2 linked regions of the Parazoarcus communis genome follow. The protein of the gene in region 1 interacts with the protein of each later gene in a pairwise test. Links are inferred from orthologs where the notes say so. Each region holds a gene or a part of one and is shown in the gene's direction. Other genes may lie near its edges.

What was found.
Region 2: the proteins of pepP (region 1) and CEW87_RS19910 interact in binary tests that used the Escherichia coli proteins (3 or more experiments, as listed by UniProt). The link is inferred for Parazoarcus communis from one-to-one orthologs.

The regions. Positions count from the first base shown.
Region 1 is NZ_CP022188.1:2,652,446-2,659,755, reverse strand. Bases 4,476-7,310 are described here. They hold pepP (Xaa-Pro aminopeptidase), read left to right. Parts: upstream 4,476-5,134; coding sequence 5,135-6,487; downstream 6,488-7,310. Other genes in these bases: CEW87_RS12165 (FAD-dependent monooxygenase), read left to right, coding at 6,474-7,310; murU (N-acetylmuramate alpha-1-phosphate uridylyltransferase MurU), read left to right, coding at 4,476-5,066. In the rest of the region: CEW87_RS12190 (peptidylprolyl isomerase), read right to left, coding at 1-664; CEW87_RS12185 (LPS-assembly protein LptD), read right to left, coding at 694-3,216; CEW87_RS12180 (aminoglycoside phosphotransferase family protein), read left to right, coding at 3,340-4,359; more of murU, read left to right, coding at 4,368-4,475.
Region 2 is NZ_CP022188.1:4,379,052-4,386,421, reverse strand. Bases 2,055-4,949 are described here. They hold CEW87_RS19910 (aminoacyl-histidine dipeptidase), read left to right. Parts: upstream 2,055-2,711; coding sequence 2,712-4,187; downstream 4,188-4,949. Other genes in these bases: CEW87_RS19905 (DUF2760 domain-containing protein), read left to right, coding at 4,528-4,949; CEW87_RS19915 (YXWGXW repeat-containing protein), read right to left, coding at 2,055-2,433. Also shown: CEW87_RS19925 (nucleoid-associated protein), read left to right, coding at 1-527; CEW87_RS22905 (hypothetical protein), read right to left, coding at 574-702; CEW87_RS19920 (S1 family peptidase), read right to left, coding at 817-1,581; more of CEW87_RS19915, read right to left, coding at 1,729-2,054; more of CEW87_RS19905, read left to right, coding at 4,950-5,106; CEW87_RS19900 (Hsp70 family protein), read left to right, coding at 5,103-6,986; CEW87_RS19895 (Hsp70 family protein), read left to right, coding at 6,988-7,370. UniProt on the Escherichia coli protein: Dipeptidase with broad substrate specificity. Requires dipeptide substrates with an unblocked N-terminus and the amino group in the alpha or beta position.

The DNA.
Region 1 (7,310 bases):
GGGCAAAATCCTCGCCCGAACGTAGCCGCGCCATCACCTTCTCCGCACGCTCGCGCAGCCGGGCGATCTGCTCCGGGCTGGCACTTTCGGGCGCGCGCAACAGGATGTGCGCGAGCTGGAATTCGATGCCGGAGAAGGCATCCGGATTGTTGGTCAGGAAATTCTCGATTTCCGCATCGGTTACGACAACCTTGTTGTCGACCTCGCGCTCGCGCAAGCGAGTCAGCACGATCTCGGTACGGATCTCGTTGCGAAACCGGCTCCAGCTCACGCCATCGCGTTCAAGCGCAGCACGCAGTTCGGTCGCAGAGAGCTTGTTGTTCTCGGCAATCCGGGCAATAGCGCGCTCAAGCATGCCGTCGTCGACACGCAGCGAGGTTTCACGCGCAAGTTGCAACTGCGCACGCTCGACGATGAGCCGCTCCAGCAACTGGCGCTCGAGCACCTCAGCAGGCGGCAACTGACCGCCCTGACGCTGAAGCTGGCGCGTCGCCTGCGCAACACGCTCACGCAGTTGCAGGGCGGTAATCACCTCATTGTTGACAACGGCGACGATACGATCGACTTCGATCGCCTTGACAGCGGCATGGGCCGGCAATGCGAGTGCAGCACAAGACAGGCCGACGGCCACCAGGGCACGGGAACGGGACAGGAATCGGTTCATGGTTTCTCTATGAAATGGGCCGCAGACGGTCATTCGACGCCGAAGACACGGTTACCGCCGGACTCGTTGATCTTGCCATAGCCCGGCACACTGCGTTTGATCAGGTTGACCGGACTGGTGCCGATGCTGGCAAGGTCGTTGAGTTCGAGTTGAATGAAGACTGACTTGGTCACATCGTTGGCATCAGTCGCGAAGCGGTGCATCGCCACCCGCACGACCCAGCAGCCGCCATCGTACTCAATGCCGCCAATCGCTTCGGTCAGACGATCTTCCTTGAGCGAATGCGTCAGGCGGGTCACACCGTACCAGCGCCCGCCAAGCGGCCACTGGCCGGAGATATCGAGGTCACGCAAGGTGTCCTTCGTATAGCGGTAGCTCAGGTTCAAGGTCTTGGCAAAGCCGGGCTGGTAACGCAGCGTGGTGTTGAAGCGCTCGGTACGGTCGTCACGCGGGTTGTACTGCCACAGGGACTCGAGGGTGGCGTCGGTCGCAATCCTGCCACTGAAACCGGCAAGGACGTCGGCCCGTTTACTGGTACGCGCGGTTTCGTTCTCAACCAGCGTTCCGCTCTCGTCGTAGTAGTTGCTCGTGACGCGCTGATCTTCGAAGTAATAGCGCTGACCAAGCAGGAACTTCATCCACTCCTCACCGGTTTCGGGATTGATCAATCGCGAGGTCACCGCTGCAGTCAGCTGGTTGGCGTTGGCAATACGGTCACTACCGGAGTAGAGGTTCTCGGAAAAGATCTGCGCAAAGCCAAAGTCGTAGCTACTGGTGTCAAACAGCGGAATATCGTCCTGATAACGGTAGGCCGTCTTCAGGTAGTAGAGCCTCGGCTCCAGCGTCTGGATGACATCGCGACCAAAGAAATTGGCTTCACGCTCGAACGTCATGCCCGAGTCGATCGAGAAAATGGGAATCGAGCGGGTAATTGAATCCCGCAGCGTTGCCGTCGGATCACGGTCTATGTTGTAGCTGGTGTAATGCACGCCGATTTTCGGCGTGATGTAGTAGCCCGAGCGCTCGATCGGCAGCGACAGCTGTGGATACGCCACGAAACGGGTAGCGTCGGGGTTGTCCTCGTCCGGGTGTGAAAAATTGACGAACTCGCTGTTCCACGCAAGATTCAGCCCCCCTGGGAGATCAGGCCGCGATGCATTGAGCTGCAACTGCGGCAATCTGCGATACGGCGTGGTGACCGTTTCATCCGGATCGGGGTTCAGGGTCTGATAACTCTGGACCAGCGCGGACGCACTCCACCACTCGCTGCCGGTGTAGATCAGACGCCCTTCACGCAGCAGGTTCACTTTGGAGGCGATCGAGATGTTGGAGCTCAGGTCCTCGAAGTAATCGTCATCGGAAACCCCGTTCAGGTCGAGCGAGCCATACAGTGTCGGTGTAATCCATTGCTGGTGCTGAAGCGAGCCGAGCGTGCGCTCTTCGCCAGTCTTGTTGTCGCGCGACAACCATTCGGCACTCACATCACCGCGGTAGGTTTCACCCATGTAGCGGACTTCACCACCAAGCTGAAGTCCACGCTGACTCATCCAGCGCGGTGTGATCGTCGCATCGTAGTTGGGCGCGATATTCCAGTAGTACGGCACGGCAAGGTCGAAACCGGTGGTGTTCGAGTAACCGATGGTCGGTGGCAGCACACCCGACTGCCGCTGCCCTGCCAGGGGAAACTCCGCCCACGGCATCCAGAACAGCGGTACGCCCTGAAACACGACGGTGCTGTCACGTGCCACGCCCAGGTCGCGATCGTAGTCCAGCGACATGTCCCCGGCCTTGATGTACCAGTCCGGATCGTCGACGCTACAGGTAGACCAGGTGGCATTTTCGGCGCGGTACTGGTTCTCGCCTTCAAAGTAGAGGACGCTCGCGCGCCCGCCACCGTTAACCTCGCGCGGCGGGTCACCCTGCTCCAGCGGCTCGCGGGTTCGAACGATCGAGTAGCGCGGCGCATCGAAGGAGCCGGTGCGCTCACCCAGCACGATAGACGCCGACGGACCGGACATCTCGTCCCTGCCCTGGCGCAGGCGCACATTGCCTTCGGCCACGGCTTCATCGGTCGGCTCGCGATAGATCAGCTTGTCGGCTGTCAGCAACAGCTCGCCGCGCTGCAACTCGGCATCGCCATCGGCAACGAGTTCGACCGCGCGGGTGCCGCTGATACGAACCGCGCTCACCTCCGTCGCGCCCGATGCAGCCTTGGTGCTCTGCACGACGGGCTCCGGACGCGTCGGCGTAAGCGCAGCAGGCTTCGCCTTGGCGGCAGGCGCCACAGGTGCCGTTGCGCCCGCTGCCTTCACCGGTTCGCGCGTTGCCGGCATCGCCGGCTCAACCCGTTGCACGGCCTGCGGCTTCACTTCGCGCACTTCGACGCCAGTGTTTGCCGCTGCAGCCGGTTTCGAAGTCGTCGCAGCATCGGTTTTCGTGCCCCGTGCGGTTACCGGGTTACGAATCAGGTCCGGCGACACCACCAGCGCCGGCATGTCGGCAGCCATGGCAGAGCCGGACATCCAGCACAACAGTAGCGGAATCAGTCGCATCCGCGTGTTCAAACCCAAGTCTGGCAAAGCGAACCCCAGTCGGCAGAATGTGAACGACTGCCCGCACAGGCAGCCGTATTGATAAACTCGCGAATTCTACACGAACGATCGCGGAGAACCTGCTTGCCCAGACTCGCCCAACTCCAGCACTGGCTCGACGGCCAGCTTTCCGGCCGCAGCTACGAGCTCAGTCCGGCCTCGGCCGATGCCAGTTTCAGGCGCTATTTTCGCATTCGTTTCGCTGACGGCAGCCCCAGCCTGATCGTGATGGATGCACCGCCGGCACAGGAAGACTGCCACCCCTGGCTGGCCATCGCCGGGTTGTTCCGTACTGCCGGCGTACACGTCCCCGACGTCCTTGCGGAAGACCTGCAGCAGGGCTTCCTACTTCTCTCGGACCTCGGCAGCACGACCTATCTGTCTGCATTGCAGGCGCCCGGGTGCGATCAGATTCAGGCGGCCCATCTGTATGCAGACGCAATCGGCTCGCTGATTGCGATCCAGGCTGCCAGCCGGCCGGACGTCCTGCCCGAATATTCCGAAACGCTGCTCAGACGCGAACTGATGCTGTTCCCGGAATGGTATATCGGCCACCACAAGAAAATGACGCTGGACGCCAAGGACGAGGCCACGCTGATGTCCGCCTTCGACCAGATCATCGCGGCCAACCTCTCACAGCCACGGGTGTTCGTTCACCGGGACTACCATTCCCGCAATTTGATGCACATCGAGGACGGCACCAACCCGGGCGTCATCGACTTCCAGGATGCGGTCTACGGGCCGATCACCTACGACCTCGTCTCCCTGCTCAAGGACGCCTACATTCGCTGGGACGAGGACTTTGCGCTGGATATTCTCGCGCGCTACTGGGAAACGGCGCGCCAGCTCGGCCTGCCGGTACGCGAGGATTTCGGCGATTTCCATCGCGATTACGAATGGATGGGTGTCCAGCGCCACCTGAAGGTGCTCGGCATCTTTGCCCGGCTGAGCCATCGCGACGGCAAGGAGGCCTATCTCCAGGACATGCCGCTGGTAATGGAATACCTGCGCAAGGCCTGCGACCGCTATCGGGCGCTGGGCCCGCTGCTCAAGGTCATCGACAAGCTCGACCCGGTTCCGGTCCAGTACGGTTACACCTTCTGATGAAGGCAATGATCCTCGCTGCCGGCCGCGGCGAGCGCATGCGACCGCTCACCGACGACTGCCCGAAGCCGCTGCTGATGGCAGGCGGAAAGCCGCTGATCGTGTGGCATATCGAGCGCCTGCGCGACGCTGGTATCCGCGAGCTGGTCATCAACCATGCGCACCTCGGACATCAGCTCGAAGCCGCACTTGGCGATGGCAGCGCCTTGGGCGTTTCCATCGCCTGGTCCCCGGAGACCAGCGCACTCGAAACCGCCGGCGGCATCCGCAAGGCGCTTCCACTGCTCGGCGACAGCGCCTTCATCGCGGTCAATGGCGATGTGTACTGTGACGTCGATTTCACTGCCTTGCAGACGGCCGCCAAGTGCCTGGGCGCCAGCGCCGACCTTGCCCACCTCGTTCTGGTCGCCAACCCCGAGCACAACGTCGATGGCGATTTCGCGCTTGAGGCCGGACGGGTGCTTGCACAAGGGGCGCCACGGCTCACCTTCTCGGGCGTCGGCGCCTATCATCCGCAGCTCTTCGGCGAACTCGCCGCAGATGTCCCTGCCAAGCTCGCCCCGCTGCTACGCTTGGCGATGGAGGCAGGCCGGGTCAGCGGCATTGTGCATACCGGCCGGTGGATCGATGTCGGCACACCGCAGCGCCTGGAGGCGCTCGACGCCCTGCTTACCCGCGCAGCCAGGCCGACCGAAAGACCATCCTGAATCGCGCCGCACCTTTTCCCGAACCGGCGGTCGGAGTCTGGGTCGCCGACACGTGCCATAATTTCACCATGAACGCACTGACAGACCCCCTGCACCTGGACACCCTTCCCTTCCGCGCCCGTCGCGAGCGTCTGCTGGCGCGAATGGATGCAGCCGGCGGCGGCATCGCCATCCTGCCCACCGCACCGGAACGCACGCGCAACCGCGATGCGCACTACCCCTATCGCCACGACAGCTACTTCTACTACCTGAGCGGCTTCCGTGAGCCGGAAGCGGTACTGGTACTGATTGCGGGCGATGCGCCGAAGCAGATTCTTTTCTGCCGCGAGAAGAACGAAGAGCGCGAAATCTGGGATGGTTACCGCCACGGGCCGGAAGCGGCCAGTGCCCTGTTCGGCTTCGACGAAGCATGGACCATCGGCGAACTCGAAAAGCGCTTGCCCGACCTGCTCGCAAACCAGGCCGTGCTGTGGTGCGGACTGGGCTACGACAACGAGTGGGACGCGCGGATCATGACCGCACTCAACGCAGTGCGCGCCAACGCCCGTACCGGCGTCACGCCACCGCACTCGGTGCGCGACCTGCGCGCCGACCTCGACGAGATGCGCCTGATCAAGGACGCCAGCGAACTGAACACGATGCGCCGCGCCGCGAGCATTTCGGCTGCAGCCCACTGCCGCGCGATGCAGCAGACGCAACCGGGCCGCTTCGAATACGAGATCGAGGCAGAACTGCTGCATGCGTTCCGCTCGAACGGCAGCCAGGCGCCTGCCTACACCTCGATCGTCGCCAGCGGCGCGAACGCCTGTGTGCTGCATTACGTCGAGAACGAGCGCCGAATGCGCGATGGCGAACTGCTGCTGATCGATGCCGGCTGCGAACTCGACGGCTACGCCTCCGACATCACCCGCACTTTCCCGGTCAACGGTCGTTTCAGTGGCCCGCAACGGGATGTCTACGAACTGGTGCTGGCATCCCAGCATGCAGCAAAGGCAGCCATCCGACCCGGCGCACACTGGAACGAGGCCCACGAAGCCGCTGTCGAGGTACTCGCCCGCGGCATGGTTGACCTCGGCCTGCTCCGCGGCAGCTTCGACGAAGTCATGGAAAAGGGCGATTACCGCCGCTTCTACATGCATCGCACCGGGCACTGGCTGGGCATGGACGTGCACGACGCCGGCGAATACAAGCTCGCAGGCGAGTGGCGCCCACTTGAGCCTGGCATGGTGCTGACGGTCGAGCCCGGCTGCTACATCCGCCCGTCGGCCGACGTGCCCGAGGCATTCTGGAACATCGGCATCCGCATCGAGGACGACGCGGTCGTCACCGCAGATGGCTGCGAGTACATCACCGATGGCGTGCCGCGCGAAATCGATCAGATCGAAGCCCTGATGCGGGACCAGGCCGATGCAGCGGCATGACCTCCTGATCGTCGGCGCCGGCCCGGTCGGGCTGGCGCTGGCGCTGTTTCTCAAAGACGCCGGACTGGACATCATCCTGGCCGACACCCGGGCCAGAAACGCAGCCACCGAGGACCCCCGCATCCTCGCGCTGGCGCATGGAACCCGCCTCACGCTCGAACAGCTTGGCGTGTGGCAAGGCCTGCCGGCCACCCCGATCAAGACCATCCACATCTCGCAGCAGGGCAGCTTCGGTCGAGCCATGCTGCACGCAGCGGATTACGATATTCCCGCGCTGGGGCACGTCATGCCGGCCGGGGCGCTGGCTGGCGCGCTGCGACGCAAGGTGGACGAAGCCGGCATTCGGGTTCTCGACGAAACCAAAGTCAGCCATCTCGCGCCTGGCGCGGACGACGTCATCGCCAGCCTCAAAGGGCGGCACGCCGGCACGCTGTCCGTGCAACTGGCAGCCTGCGCCGAAGGCGGCATGAACGCTGGCGACGATGAAATGGTCGAGCACGACTACCACCAGCATGCACTGATTTCCCAGGTCGCCGTCTCGGGCGGCCACCGCAACACCGCCTTTGAGCGCTTCACCAGCGCAGGACCGGCAGCATTGCTGCCCTGCGCACAGGGCTTCGCAGTCGTCCATGTCGTCGCCGCCGACGCTGCCGACAGCCTGCTCGAACTCGACGACCACACCTACCTTTCCCGCCTTCAGGCCATCTTCGGCCATCGCGTAAGCCTGACCGCCGTCACTGATCGTCTGCGCTACCCGCTCGTGCTGCGCTACCGCAAAACTCCGGTCGGACAGCGCACGGTGTGGCTCGGCAACGCGGCACAG
Region 2 (7,370 bases), 1.7 Mb from region 1 along the record:
ACCTGGCCGGCTGGCAGCGTGGCGATGAGCGTTACATCAGTTTTCTGAAAGGGCGTGGCGACGTCGCGGCCTGGTTCAAGCGCTTCCTCGGCTGCAGCGACATCGTGATTGCGCTCAAGGAAACCAAGAAGCTGGTGCTCGCGCTCAACCAGTTCGTCGAGACCGAGAGGCTCGAGGCGCCGGCGCGGGATGCGCTGCTGGAGCGCGCCCATGGCTATCTGGATGAACTGGGGGAGACGGGCGAGCCGGTTGCGCTTGACGAAATCGCACGTCAGGTGTGGCCAGAGCAGCCGGAGCGGCTGGATACGGCGCTCAATTCAGAAGCCATCAAGCTGAGCAGCGGTTTTGTGCCCGACCGCCGTGCCATTCGCCCGCTGGTACGCTTTCGCGCCAGTGGCGAACAATGGAAGCTGGAATTTGATCGCAGCGGATTGCGCTCGGGCGCGATCCAGTACGACCGCGCCTCCGATACGCTGGTGCTGTCCGGCTTGCCGGACTACCTGAAGAAGATGCTGCTGGAAGAGTAATCAGCCGGCCCGTGCAAAGCGCAGAGGCCTGCGGCGCGATACGCGCTTAACGGCCGGGAACGAGCGGCTTGACGTCCGATTCGTGTTTCTTGGCCTGCTTGGCCGCCTTCTTTTCTTTCGGGCTCAACGCGGGTTCTTTTCGCGCTTCCTTGTTGCTGTGTTGTGCCTTGCCCATGATGGTTCTCCTGATTGGCGCCTGCAGATGCAGACGCTTCTTCAGTATAGGCCGCAAGGGGCGTGGAAACCGTCGGCCTGAAAATAAGCCTGGTCATGCACTGGCCGATATGGCCTAGTTCTCTGTAAGGGTCAGCAGGATATCGGCATACCAGGCGCAGTTCAGACCCAGGGCCTCGTCCACTAGCTGGTCGCGGGAGCCGACATCGAGGCGTGCCGAATGAATGCCGAGCAGCATCCACGGTAGTTCGGTGTGTTCGTCGTCGGGGTGCTCGATGCGCATCACGACCGGGGCGCCGCTGGTGCCGCGATGGGTGCGCGCATCGGTGAGAAAGTAGCCATTGCCCTGAAAGCGCAAACCGAACGAGGACGCGATGATGGCATGGCGTACGACGGGCATGTGGCTGAGAGTGTCGTGAAAACCCAGCGGAAAACCGACCACCAGCAAGGAGGTGCCGACTTCGACCTGGTCGAAGTGCCCAAGCAGGTGCTCCGGCGTGAAGGCGTGATAGATGGCTTCTTCAGGCAGTGCCGTGCGATCGATCTCGATCACGGCAACATCGATATTGCCGGCATTGTCGAGCCCCTCGCGCCAGGTGCTCTTGCCATCGATGTAGAGCGGTATCGAGAAACCGGTCGATTCGGCGAGATTGTCTGCATCCATATGCAGCTCGATCTCGATCCGGTTCGGCTGGTGGAGGCTGGCAAGGTCGCACACGACATGCCTGCTGGTGACCACAAACAGCCGGTCATTACGTTCGAAGAAGAAGCCGCTTGCATTGGTCAGCAACTGCTGATTGAAGAAGGTGACAATCCGCGCAGAGGTCAGGAGCAGGGGTTCGATCATGTTCGGGTCGCGGTAATGAGGAAGCTGGGGCAAGATCAGACCTGAATGCGCACTGAGGCGGCCTCCGATATTGCCGTTTCTGGCATTGTGCGCTTCCGGCATGCCGGCGTCACCCCGGTGGTGACGCTGGCGCAGTGTCGTTGTGAACGCCGTCGTCCTGAGCCGGTGGCCGCCTGTGGTCTAGTTTCGACGCTCGCCGCTACCCCGTTCATCGTCTCGCGATCGCCCGGTACGAGAGTCGCTCCGGTCGCGACTGCGCTCGTTTGTCTGGGCGTCGTCACGACGGCGATCCTGCCGGTTACGCGTGTCCGGTTCGGTCTGTCGAGTTTCCTGCCGGTCCGTGCGCTGCTGGCTTCGCTCCTGCCCCCGTTCCCGCGTGTTCTGCTCACGTCCGCGGTCGCGGTCGTGTGCGCTGCGGTCCTGCTCTTGAACTGCAGCGCGCTCACGCCGTGCGTGCTCACGTTGCTCTTGCGCGGCGCGATCCCGCAGAGCTTGTTCCCGTTGCGCCTGCTCGGCGGCGCGGGCGCGCTGAGTACGTTCGCGCTCTATCGCCAGCGCCTGACGCTGCTGCAGCACCCGCGTGCGCTCGATCTCGAGCATGCGCTCCCGACGCTGGAGTTCGTAGGCATGACGGGAGGGCGGCGCCCAACGACCCGGAACCCACTCGTGGCGATGCCCGCTCCAGGTCCAGTTGCCTTCGATCCAGATATAGCCAATCGACGGCGGATAGCCTCGGTATTCGACACGAGGTGGCGGTGTGACGTAGATCGTGTCGCCACGATCGTAATAGGGCTCGGCGGGTGCGACCACACACGCGCTCACCGAAAGCGCGAGGATCAGCGGAAGGGTCCAGCGAGCTGTCTGTTTCGGAATGCGGATGTTCATGTCTGGCTGCTCCCGGTAAGGCTGAAAATACTCCGCGTCGAGTCCCGCAGCGTGAGACCGACATTAGGCCATCCTTCGCATCAGGGCTGTTACGCAAGGTAATTACTTGTAAATTGGTATGTCTTACGGAGTAACAGACCGGTGCGCCAGAGGTGGCGGACCGGTCCGGCATGCGGGACGCGATCTCGCACCGCAAACGCGTTATCCTTTTCGGGAGAACGATCTGCGCGCGGGCGACACAGTGTCGGCCGTTGTTTCGACTGAATAGGATGTACAGGATGGACCTGTCCAGGCTTGAACCGGCTGCCGTATGGCGGCATTTTTCCACGCTGTGTCGCATTCCGCGGCCCTCCCGGCATGAACAGGCGATACGGGATGAGCTTGCGGCCTGGGCGCAGGCGCGCGGGCTCGGCGTTAAGATCGATTCGACCGGTAACCTGATCCTGTCCAAGCCCGCCACGCCGGGCTATGAAAACCACCCTGGCGTGGTGCTGCAGGGCCATCTCGACATGGTGTGCCAGAAGAATGGCGGCAGCAGCCATGACTTCATGCACGATTCCATCAAGGCAGAACTGCGTGATGGCTGGCTGGTGGCCGACGACACCACGCTTGGGGCGGATAACGGCATCGGGGTCGCGCTCGCGCTGGCCGCGCTGGAATCGGACGATGTTGCGCATCCGGCGCTGGAAGTCCTGCTGACGCTCGACGAGGAATCGGGCATGAGCGGCGCCCACGGGCTGAAGCCGGATGCCGTGCGCGGGCGTTTGCTGATCAATATCGATACTGAGGACTGGGGCGAGTTCTATCTTGGCTGCGCGGGTGGCGCGGACGTGGTGATCGAAGCCGCGCTTGAGTCGGAGCCAGTGGCTATGAGACATCAGGCGGTGCGTGTTGTGGTGGATGGCCTGCGCGGCGGGCACTCGGGCGTGGATATCCATCTGCAGCGTGGCAATGCTATCAAGCTGCTGCTGCGGGTGCTGCAGACGCTGGCTGCAGCCGGGGTGGACTACCGGGTGGCGACGCTGGAGGGCGGCACTGCGCGCAATGCCCTTGCGCGAGAAGCGCAGGCCTTGATCGTGCTGGCGGACGGCGGTGCCGAGGCACTGCAGGCTGCGCTGGCACGTGCCCGCGACGACATTGCCGAAGAGCTGGGCGGGGTGGATGACGGGTTTCGTCTGCGCCTGCTGCCGGAACCGGGTGTGCCGTCGCGGGTGCTCAGCGACGACGCCGGCCGGCGTGTGCTGGCTGCCCTGCATGTGGCGCCGCACGGGGTGAGGCGCATGAGCCAACGGGTGCCCGGCGTGGTCGAAACCTCAAGCAATCTCGGTGTGCTGCGTGTGGATGCAGCGCGTATCCACGCCACGCTGATGGTGCGCTCCTTGCTCGACGCCGGCACTCGGGAACTGGCGGCCGAGATCGTCAGCCTGTTTTCCCTCGCCGGCATGGCTGCCAGCGTGCGCGAGCCCTATCCCGGGTGGGCGCCCAACCCGGATTCCGGCCTGCTCGCCTTGTTCCAGACGGTGTATCGACGCGAGTTCGGCGGTGAAGCTGCGGTGAAGGTGATTCATGCGGGTCTGGAGTGCGGCATCCTGACCGCGATCTGGCCGGACATGGACATGATCTCCTTCGGGCCGAACATACGCGGTGCGCACGCACCTGGCGAGCGGGTCGAGGTGGCCAGCGTGGAGCAGGCCTGGCGCTTGCTGGTGGCTGTGCTGGCGTCGATTCCGCCGAATATTCCTTCCCGGGGGTGACCGGCCCGGACTGATCCCGCGATTCGCTGCCTGCGCCCGGGTGAATGCGAAGTCCCGGACGGCCGAATGGGCTCTGCGTACGTGACGCGATGCAAGCCGCGTATTCACGCCGTATGCGTCGTGCGAGCTGCGCTGGGTGCGACATCTGCGGTCTGAACTTGATGGTATCGACGTCCGGCAGATCGGGCGGGGCGCTGGCAGATGGCTGCGGATGGGTTATATTGCGGTGCAAAATACCGGTCGGAATCGACGCCCGCGCACCCGGCGCGAGGACGCAGTGTGCCTCCGCAACTGCGATTCGACGATCCGCCAGCTCACCCCATGATCCAGGAGCGCCCGCATGACTGACTCAAACCCCTCATTGCTCGGCCGTATTTCGCTCGCCTTCGGCACCTTTTTCGCGATTATCGGCAATGCCGAACTGGCCGCAGGCATTCGCCGCCTGCGCGCAGGCGCACCCGAACCGAAGCCTGCACCGGCTGCCGAGCATGAACCGGCAGCCGCGGTTGTCGCACCCGCTGTCAGCACCTTGCATCAGGCGTCGCCCGAGTCGGCGCTGCAACTGCTCGGCCTGCTGCAGCGCGAGGCGCGTCTGGTCGATTTCGTCGAGGAAGACATTGCCGCCTACTCCGATGCCGACATCGGTGCGGCCGCACGTCTGGTGCATGAAGGTTGTCGCAAGACCCTGCGCGAGCACTTCAGCCTGCAGCCGGTGCGTGCTGAAAGCGAAGGTGAGCGCGTCACCCTGGCCGCCGGCTTCGACGCTGCGGCGATTCGATTGAGCGGAAACGTCGTCGGCCAGCCGCCCTTCAGCGGGCAACTGACCCATCGCGGCTGGCGTGTCAGCGATACCCGTCTGCCAAGTCTGTCCGATAGTCATGACCCCTCCATCATCGCCCCGGCGGAGGTCGAGCTATGAGTGACAACACTGAAGCGGTCAGTGGCGCTGCGGAAACCGCGCCACGCTATACGATCGGCATCGACCTTGGCACCACTCACTGCGCGCTGTCGTACGTCGACACCGCGACCAGTGACGGCGAGGCGGCCGCGCTGGAGGTTTTCTCCGTGCCGCAGCTGACGGGGCCGGGCGCAGTCGAGGCCATGCCGCTGTTGCCGTCCTTCGTCTATCTGCCGCATGCCAGCGAACTCGCGCCGGGCGATCTCGCCCTGCCATGGACCGCGGATCAGGATTTCGCCGTGGGCGCCTTTGCGCGTGCGCGTGGCGCGGGTACCCCGATCCGCATGGTGGCGAGCGCGAAGAGCTGGCTGTGTCATCCCGGCGTTGACCGGCGCGGGCCCATTCTGCCCGCCGATGCGCCCGAAGAGGTCGCGCGCATCTCGCCCTTCGACGCGTCGGTACGCTACCTCGAGCACCTGCGCGAGGCCTGGAATGCTGCGCACCCCGAGGCGCCGTTTGCCGAGCAGGATGTCACCGTCACCATTCCGGCATCCTTCGATCCGGTGGCGCGCGAACTCACCGCCGAGGCTGCAGCCGCTGCCGGCTACACCCGTCTGACCCTGCTCGAAGAACCGCAGGCTGCGCTCTACAGCTGGATTCAGAGCAGCGGCGGCGGCTGGCGCAAGGACGTGAAGCTGGGTGACATCATCCTGGTGGTCGATATCGGCGGGGGCACGACCGACCTGTCGCTGATCGCCGTGGTTGAGCGTGACGGTAACCTGGAACCGCACCGTGTGGCAGTGGGCGACCACATCCTGCTGGGCGGCGACAACATGGATCTGGCACTCGCCTATGGCGTGGTGCGCAAGCTGGCCGAGCAGGGAACGCGGCTCGACGCATGGCAGACCCGGGCACTTGCGCACGCCTGCCGCGGGGCCAAGGAAAAGCTGCTGGCCGAGCCGGAAGACGACGCGGTTGCGCTGGTGGTGCCTAGCCGCGGCGCCAAGCTGATTGGCGGTTCGGTCCGCACCGAGCTGACCCGCAGCGAACTCGATGCCGTGCTGCTCAATGGCTTCTTCCCCCAGGTGTCAGTGTCCGAGCATCCTCAGGTCCGTGCGCGTGCAGCGCTCACGCAACTGGGCCTGCCCTATGCGCAGGATGCCGCCATCACCCGGCATCTGGCCGCTTTCCTGACCCGCCAGCGTGAGGCCACGGCGGCGCTTGAGGGCTTCGACACGGCGCAGCCTCACGACGCGAGCTTTCTGCATCCCACCGCGGTGCTGTTCAACGGCGGTGTGTTGAAGTCCGGCCTGCTTGCCGACCGTCTGCTGGCCACGCTCGAATCCTGGCTGACGGCCGAAGGTGCGCCGCCGGCACGGCTGCTCGGCGGCGCCGATCTCGATCTCGCGGTTGCGCGCGGTGCGGCCTACTACGGTTACGTGCGTCGCGGCCGCGGTGTGAGGATTCGCGGCGGTACGGCGCGGGCCTACTACGTGGCGGTCGAGTCGAGCATGCCTGCCGTACCCGGCATGGAGCCGCCGATCGAGGCCCTGTGCCTCGCGCCATTCGGCATGGAGGAGGGTACCGAGGCTGCGCTGCCGGCTCAGGAGTTCGGGCTGGTGGTGGGCGAACCGGTGCGGTTCCGTTTCTTCGGTTCGTCGGTGCGACGCACGGATCAGGTTGGCACGCTGCTCGACATGTGGTCGGTCGATGAATTGCAGGAACTCGACGAGATCGAGGCCACCCTGCCTGCCGAAGGCCGCGCTGCAGGCGAGATCGTGCGGGTGAGGCTGCATGCACGGGTCACCGAAGCCGGTACGCTGGAGCTGGAGGCCTTGCCGGTCGATGGCGAGCAGCGCTGGAAGGTCGAGTTTGAGGTGCGTGCGGAGGCGTCCGCCTGAAGTGAGCACGCGTTCCAGCGATGTCGGTGCCGGGCGGTCGATGCGTTACCGCGTCGGTATCGACCTCGGCACCAGCAATACGGTCGTCGCCTACGCGGCGCCGGGCAGTGACGAGATTCAGCTGCTGTCCATCAACCAGCTCGTGGCGCCGGGTGCGGTGGCCGGGCGGCCGATGCTGCCCTCCTTGCGCTATCACCCCGCAAAGGGGGAGCTGGCGGCGGGAGACACTGCCTTGCCATGGGCAGCGCCCGATCTCGCCGGTGTCGAGCAGGCGGTGCTCGGCGCCCTCGCGCGCGATCTCGGGGCGCAGGTGCCGGGGCGGGTGGTGTCCAGCGCCAAGAGCTGGCTGTCGCACGGCGCAGTCGATCGGCTCGCGCCCATCCT